One region of the Bacillus sp. F9_6S_D1_P_5 genome, then DNA from elsewhere that is predicted to be linked to it. Evidence: predicted binding sites of a transcription regulator. Region 1 holds the regulator's gene; the other holds the start of a gene.
The links. The regulator LexA, encoded in region 1, represses DNA repair genes until DNA is damaged. The targets are predictions, from matches to a motif close to CGAACATATGTTCG.
Positions count from the first base shown of each region.

Region 2: a site for LexA is predicted at 1,452-1,465, ahead of ACUXEY_RS04945 (DNA polymerase IV). Genes of this name have one in related genera too.

Region 1 covers NZ_JBTREW010000001.1:9,116-13,247, forward strand. Annotated here, with positions in the region: gene ACUXEY_RS00055 (DUF1700 domain-containing protein) at 1-518, shown strand, start outside; gene ACUXEY_RS00060 (DUF4097 family beta strand repeat-containing protein) at 519-1,325, shown strand; gene lexA (transcriptional repressor LexA) at 1,413-2,033, opposite strand; gene ACUXEY_RS00070 (YneB family resolvase-like protein) at 2,175-2,831, shown strand; gene ACUXEY_RS00075 (DUF896 domain-containing protein) at 2,877-3,116, shown strand; gene ACUXEY_RS00080 (bifunctional metallophosphatase/5'-nucleotidase) at 3,156-4,132, opposite strand, start outside.
Region 2 covers NZ_JBTREW010000003.1:54,002-58,133, reverse strand. Annotated here, with positions in the region: gene ACUXEY_RS04955 (tripeptidase T) at 1-1,096, shown strand, start outside; gene ACUXEY_RS04950 (hypothetical protein) at 1,141-1,341, opposite strand; gene ACUXEY_RS04945 (DNA polymerase IV) at 1,483-2,721, shown strand; gene ACUXEY_RS04940 (DUF3932 family protein) at 2,980-3,231, opposite strand; gene rnz (ribonuclease Z) at 3,421-4,132, shown strand, end outside.

The DNA of each region.
Region 1 (4,132 bases):
AATTATCAAGTCATCTTAGAAAGTTACCGGAAGAAGAGAGGAAAGATATTTTATTTGATTATGAAGAGCATTTTCAGTTTGGGAAAGAAGAGGGGAAAACTGAATTGGAAATAATAAAGGGTCTTGGCTCGCCGAAAGTAATTGCGAAAGACTTACTTGCTTTGTATCGATTTGACGAAATGAAAAAGGATCCATCTACTTCCAATATAACAAGGGCTGTTATGGCAGCGATTGGACTTAGTTTGTTTAATTTTATTATTGTATTAGGCCCGTTAGTTGCAATTATCGCTTTTATATTTTCCTTTTGGGTTGGTGGGATTGCTAGTGTAGTGACACCATTTTTCGTTATTGCAAAAGTATTTATGGGTACCTTTATATGGCTGGATGTATTCGTTAGTATAACGTTTGTTGGGGTAGGATTGTTGTTATGTATTATCGCTTATTATAGTACAAAGTGGTTTAAACGATTATGCGTAAGTTATGTATTATGGAACTTCAAAATGATAAAAGGGGAATAGATGATGAAAAAAATATTGTTAGTAGCAATCGCTTGTATCATTATTGGAGTAATAGGGATTTCACAAACATATGAAAAAGCAGTACAAACTGCAGAAAAAGGAAACAAAGAAGACGTTATTAAAAACGAAACATTAAAAAATATAGAAGTTAAGTTAGACGCTGGGGATATTGTTGTCCAAAAATCTCCCGACTCTTCTTTTTATGTAAAGCACACAGGAGATACACGTAAACAAGAGGTTCGTATTGCCGAAGATGGTGACACATTAAAAATTATTGGGGAAAACGAAAAAGGTGCTACATTTGATTTTTCTTTTTACAATTTCAAGTTTCAAACGTCTACATTGACTATATTTGTACCAGAACGTTCTTACCATGAGATAAAAGTTAATTCATCTGCTGGACAAATAGAAATAAGTGATGTGAAAAGTGATCGTGTAAGTGTTGGGACACTCGCCGGAGAAGTAGATTTGAAACATGTCACAGCTAAGAGTGTAGAAGGATCTTCAAAAGCTGGTGAGGTAAATTTTAAAAAGGTAATAGGGAAAGTAACAGCGAAGTCGGCTAGCGGGGAAGTGCATATTATGGATCATGATCCTAAGTATGATGTAGAGGCAAGTTCAACTGCTGGGGATGTAGATATTACTTTATTGGAAAAACCACAAGATGCAGTTATAACTGGGCAAAGCGCTGCTGGCGACGTGACAATTTTTAATGTAGAAAATAATAATATAACAATTGGCAATGGTAGTAAAAAAATTAGCGGTAAAACAGCTGCTGGCGATGTGACGATTGAAACTCGTTCATAACAAATAGAATGTATGAAAATCTATCAAAATACAAAAAAGAAGATAATTACCGTATGTAAATAAGGTAATTATCTTCTTTTATTATTATTAATGTAAATCACGATATACGCCAATTACTTTTCCGATAACTGACACTTGTTTTAAAATGATAGGTTCTAATGAAGAGTTTTCCGGTTGTAGACGGAAATGGTCTTTTTCTTTATAGAAACGTTTAACAGTTGCTTCGTTATCTTCTGTTAAAGCGACTACAATTTCACCGTTATATGCAGACTGTTGTTGGCGAACAACAACTAAATCTCCATCGAAAATACCGGCTTCAATCATACTATCTCCAGAAATACGTAACATAAACACTTGGTCTGCTCCAGCAACAATGCTAGCTGGGAGTGGGAAGTGATCTTCTACACTTTCAACTGCTGTAATCGGTAATCCAGCAGTGACTTTCCCGACAATTGGAACTTGAATAACAGATTGTGTTTCTGCATCCATTCGATCGTCACCTAAAATTTCAATTGCTCTTGGTTTGGTTGGATCGCGTCGAATATATCCTTTTTCTTCTAGTCGTGATAAATGTCCGTGCACTGTAGAACTAGAAGCGAGGCCGACTGCTTGACCGATTTCACGTACGGAAGGTGGATATCCTTTTTCTTGTACTTTTAGCTTAATAAAGTCGAGAATGTCTTGCTGGCGTTTCGTTAACTTTTCCATGTTTTCTAACACCTCGTTTTCTTTCATTTTTCTTATTAATAAGTATAACATGCGAAAAAACATTCTACAAACATAAGTTCGAACAAAAGGCGAATTTATGTTACACTAGAGGGAAATAATAGTGAGAAAGAGGGGTTCATAATGAATGCAATTATTTATGCGCGTGTGAGTACAACAAAAGAAGCGCAAGAAACGTCACTATTACGTCAAAAAGATGAATTATTGCATTTAGCTGAGCGCTACCAAATGAATGTTACTAAGGTGATTGAAGAGCAGGCGAGTGGCTATACAATTGAACGTGACGGCATATTAGAAGTGCTTGATACAATTCGAGATGAACAAATTGATGTGTTACTCATACAAGATGAAACGCGCCTTGGTAGAGGAAATGCAAAAATTGCATTAATGCACTGTTTACATAAAGAGGGAATAAAAGTATACACGCATACGCATAATGGCGAATTGCAATTGTCGGATTCTGATTCGATGGTATTAGATATTATCGGTATTGTTGAAGAGTACCAAAGAAAGATTCATAACTTGAAAATTAAACGTGGTATGCAACGCGCCGTAGAAAAAGGTTATCGTCCAGAAAATAATTTAAAGAATCGTCATTTAAGTGTAGGGCGAGAGAAGAAAGAAGTGCCGATTGAGGAAATTGTACGTTTGCGCAAGAGTGAACTTACTTTCGAAGAAATTGCAGCGACGCTTCGCGGCTTTGGTCATAACGTTTCAAAAGCGACGGTACATCGTAGATATGTAGAGTATACAAAGCAATTGCTTGATAAAGAAGAGTAACTATTGTATGATAATAATCAGTTTTGATTAGAAGGGGGATTCGAGATGCTTAGTCACGAACTCGTTGAACGCATTAACTTCTTAGCGAAAAAAGCAAAAGCTGAAGGTTTAACTGAAGAAGAACAACGTGAGCGTCAGTCGCTACGTGAACAATATTTAAAAGGATTTCGTCAAAATATGTTAAACGAACTTAAAGGAATTAAAGTCGTTAACGAACAAGGTACAGACGTTACACCGGCGAAATTAAAAGCTTTAAAAAAGCAAGATAATGCAAAATTAAACTAAAAGATGGGCGAAGCCCATCTTTTTTATTTATTACATTCGTTATTTAATGACTTTCCAGTTATTATTAACTGTTGCCTCTATCTTTTTGTGTTTCAAAATATAATTAGCGATCAGTTCAGACATATCTGTTGGTATGTCTTTTATTACGGACTTATTTTGGAACATAAAGAAGTTTCCGCCGCCGCTAGCGCGATAATTATTCATAACGACGTCATATTCTTCATCCATATTAAGAGGAATGCCTTTGCATTGTAAAGATTCTACTCTCTCGCCAAGAGGTTTGGAAATGTTTAATACGTACGAAATCCCTTCCCACATATCGTAATTATAGTGTTGCGGCTTTGGTTCTATGAAGGTAGGGTTTACGATAATATCTCCATCTGCATTTAATGTGAAATAAGAAGCAGAGAGTTCAAGGGCATCTTTTATATCTGCTCCAGTTATTCTAATTACTTGTAATGTATTTGGATAAATATAATTAGAAACGATGTCACGCATTGTTACATGATTAGGGAAACCTGGAGATGTATTATGAAATAAGCTTGTACAAGAAATAGAAACATTAGCTATATCCATCTGTATCTTATTTATAAATTCAATAAAAGGATGGTCTTGCAAACGAGTTTGCATAGCGTCTGAAATTTGCATGTCTCCATAGATTAGTCCAATAGGTTGATCGAGCCAATTTTGTGTTTTCTCTTCATAATCGGCAACTAAGGAAAGAATATGTTGGTCCGTCGCAATTCCTTGCACAGGCAATAATTGTGAATAACTCTCTTTTTTTATCCATTTTTTTTCTGCTTTTTTGAATGTCACTGTTATTTTTCCAATGAAGTGTCCATTGCATCCAGTCTGTAAAATTGTTACACCATTTATTACGGTGTGAGCGATTTCCCGATGTTGGTGGCCTGTTAGTAAAATATCTATTCCTTCAATTTCATGGCACATTGCATATCCTTGGTTTTCACCTGTTAAAACTTCAGTCGGTACCCCGGTTTGTAGATCGCGTTCAAATC
Region 2 (4,132 bases), on a different contig from region 1:
AAATGAATTTATGGAATTAGTACAAGTAGATTCTGAAACGAAATTTGAAGCAGAAATTTGCAAAGTATTAACAAAGAAATTTACAGATTTAGGTGTAGAAGTATTTGAAGATGACACAATGGCTGTTACTGGGCATGGTGCAGGTAACTTAATTTGTACATTACCAGCAACAAAAGATGGTGTTGATACAATTTACTTTACTTCTCATATGGATACAGTAGTTCCTGGTAATGGAATTAAGCCTTCTATTAAAGATGGATATATCGTATCAGATGGTACTACGATTTTAGGTGCGGATGATAAAGCAGGATTAGCATCGATGTTCGAAGCAATCCGTGTTTTAAAAGAGAAAAATATCCCTCATGGTACAATTGAATTTATTATTACAGTTGGAGAAGAATCTGGTCTTGTTGGTGCAAAAGCATTAGATCGTGAACGCATTACAGCGAAATACGGTTATGCATTAGATAGCGATGGAAAAGTTGGTGAAATCGTTGTTGCAGCTCCAACACAAGCGAAAGTGAATGCGATTATTCGTGGGAAAACAGCTCACGCTGGTGTAGCACCAGAAAAAGGTGTATCTGCAATTACTATCGCAGCGAAAGCAATTGCGAAGATGCCACTTGGTCGTATTGATTCTGAAACAACTGCAAATATTGGACGTTTTGAAGGTGGTACACAAACGAATATCGTTTGCGATCACGTACAAATTTTTGCAGAAGCGCGTTCATTAATCAATGAAAAAATGGAAGTACAAGTTGCGAAAATGAAAGAAGCATTTGAAACAACTGCAAAAGAAATGGGCGGTCACGCAGACGTTGAAGTAAACGTTATGTACCCAGGATTTAAATTTGCTGATGGCGACCACGTTGTAGAGGTTGCAAAACGTGCAGCAGAAAAAATTGGTCGTACACCTTCCCTTCACCAAAGTGGTGGCGGAAGTGATGCAAACGTAATTGCAGGACACGGTATTCCAACAGTTAACTTAGCGGTTGGTTATGAAGAAATTCATACAACAAACGAAAAGATCCCTGTTGAGGAATTAGCGAAAACAGCAGAATTAGTTGTCGCAATTATTGAAGAAGTAGCGAAATAATGTAATAGAAAAAGCGTGTAAATCATAATTGATTTACACGCTTTTTATTTTGATTCGATTGCTTTTACAAGGCGGATAAGCCAATATAAGAAAATCCATGGCAGTATAGCAGTTGTTGCAATGCCTAGTAGACTTGGAAGGATCCCGGCTACGTTAATATCAAAAATAGGGAGTAGTAAATAGTTAATTAAGATGATTAATATAATAATGAGAAATGTATAGTTGAGTTTACTGTGTGATTTCATAATAAATCACTCCTTTTACAAAAATATCCATACTCATATTAAGTATAGCAAAAGTAAGGATAAAAAGAATAAGTAATTTATTATATTGTGCATGAATTTGGTATAATGAAGGAACAAATGTTCTTTGAAGGAGTGAGTACTATGCGAGAAATGTATCCGAAAAATGGTCGTGTTATTTTACATATAGATATGAATTGTTTCTTCGCATCTGTTGAAATTGCTCATGACCCATCATTACAAGGAAAGCCGTTAGCGGTTGCTGGAAATGAAAAAGAAAGAAAAGGAATCATCATAACATGTAGTTATGAGGCGAGGGAATTTGGGATACGTACGACGATGCCTCTTTGGGAAGCGAAAAGGTTATGCCCGCAATTAGTTGTAAGGCGTCCTAATTTTACATTATATCGTGAAGCTTCATTTCAAATGTTTCAAATCCTTTCCCGTTTTACGGAAAAAATACAACCAGTCTCTATAGATGAGGGATATTTAGATATTACAGATTGCTACGCACTCGGTTCGCCTCTTGAAATAGCAAAGATGATTCAACAAGCATTATTAGCAGAGTTACAGCTACCCTGTAGCATTGGAATTGCTCCAAACCTTTTCCTAGCAAAAACAGCTTCTGATATGAAAAAGCCCCTCGGGATTACTGTGCTTCGAAAACGAGATATTCCAGAAATGATTTGGCCACTTCCGGTTGGAGCGATGCATGGAATTGGAGAAAAAACAGCTGAAAAATTAAACGATATTCATATACAAACAATTGAGCAGTTAGCAAAAGGGAACGAACATATCATTCGCGCTAAAATTGGAAAGCATGGTGTTGATTTACAAAGGCGGGCAAAAGGTGTGGATGATAGGGAAGTTGATCCGAGTCAAATGGGACAACATAAAAGTGTCGGTAATTCGATGACTTTTTCAAAGGATATGGATGAAGAGAAAGAATTACTTGATATGCTAGAACGGCTATCCAAGTCAGTGAGTAAAAGATTACAAAAGCGAACCCTCGTCAGCTATAATATTCAAATTATGATTAAATATCATGATAGGCGCACAGTAACGCGGAGTAAGCAATTGAAAAATGCCATTTGGGAAGAACGAGATATTTTTCAGGCTGCATCTCGTTTATGGAAGCAACATTGGGACGGTGATTCCGTTCGTTTACTAGGTGTGACAGCTACTGAAATAGAGTGGAAGACAGAATCGGTGAAACAATTAGATTTGTTTTCATTTGAAGAAGATGCGAAAGAAGAGCCGCTACTTGCTGTCATCGATCAAATTAATGATAAGTATGGAATGCCGATTTTACAACGAGGTAGTCAATTATTACGTAAGCAAGAAAAGTCTTTTCAGCAAAAATTAGAAAATAAGTTTATGTAGAAGGTTTCATGAAGCTGTAAATATCATGGCACCTTTTATTTTTAAAATTAATTATGAAATTTTTTACTATAAAGTTTTTATAGAAAACAAATGGTTTCTTTTGCACTACAAGCAAAAGAGTTATTGAATAAATCAAGTGAAAAGATAATTTTAGATGCGTTTGATCGAAGTATGTATACAGATTTTTGGACGGAATATGATTATTTGTTAAATAAGTATAAATAAAAAAGCACTGTAACCAGTGCTTTTTATGATAGGTTAAGAGATTGTATGATTTTCAAAAATAACAATTTCTGAACTGTTTGTTGTTGAAACGCGTTGTGCGTAATATGTTAAAGCTGAAGAAATATATGTTGGTAACGAATCATTTGTATGTGTTGTTGTATATTCATGGATTAATTCTTTCAAAGTCGTCCATTCTAATTGTGCTGGGTGATCTGACACGAAAGAACTTACCCAGCGATCAAATGAAGATGAAAAATCAGTTTGTAAACGAAATGCTTCTTTCATAATAAAACGCTCCCTTAAAATGTAGTATAATCATTTTAACACAAAACACGAACGATGGCTAAGTTTTTCGAGTATAACGTTCGTTTTATATAGTTGTCTAGATGATTGGTTATGTAAATTCGATTTGCCATTTGAAATAACATTCCGTAAGATGAAAGGTAGATTATATAAAGAGCTGGAGGAAAGAAAGTGGAATTTGTATTTTTAGGAACTGGTGCAGGTGTTCCTTCGAAAGGAAGGAATGTTTCAGCAATTGCTTTGCAATTGTTAGAAGAACGAGGACAGACTTGGTTATTTGATTGTGGCGAGGCGACGCAACATCAAATATTACATACATCAGTACGCCCACGCCGCATTGAAAAAATATTTATTACGCATTTACATGGTGATCATATTTTTGGCTTGCCTGGTTTATTAGGAAGCCGTTCATTTCAAGGAGGGACTACACCTTTAACGGTGTACGGACCAAAAGGAATTAAACAATTTATTGAAGTAGCATTATCAGTAAGTACGACACATGTAAAATACCCACTTGAAATTGTTGAGATAACAGAAGAAGGTACTGTGTTTGAAGATAATGAATTTCATGTGGAAACGAAAAGGTTGTCACATGGTATTGAATGTTTTGGGTATCGTATTATAGAGAAAGATATACAAGGTGCCCTTTTAGTCGATAAATTACTGGAGATGGGTGTGAAACCAGGTCCACTCTTTAAACGTTTAAAAGATGGAGAAGTAGTTGAATTAGAAAATGGTACGATACTAAACGGAAAAGATTTTATCGGCCCACCTCAAAAGGGAAGAGTTATTACCATTTTAGGTGATACAAGATATTGTGAAGCGAGTAGAGAGCTAGCACAAGACGCTGACGTACTTGTTCATGAAGCAACTTTCGCGGCAG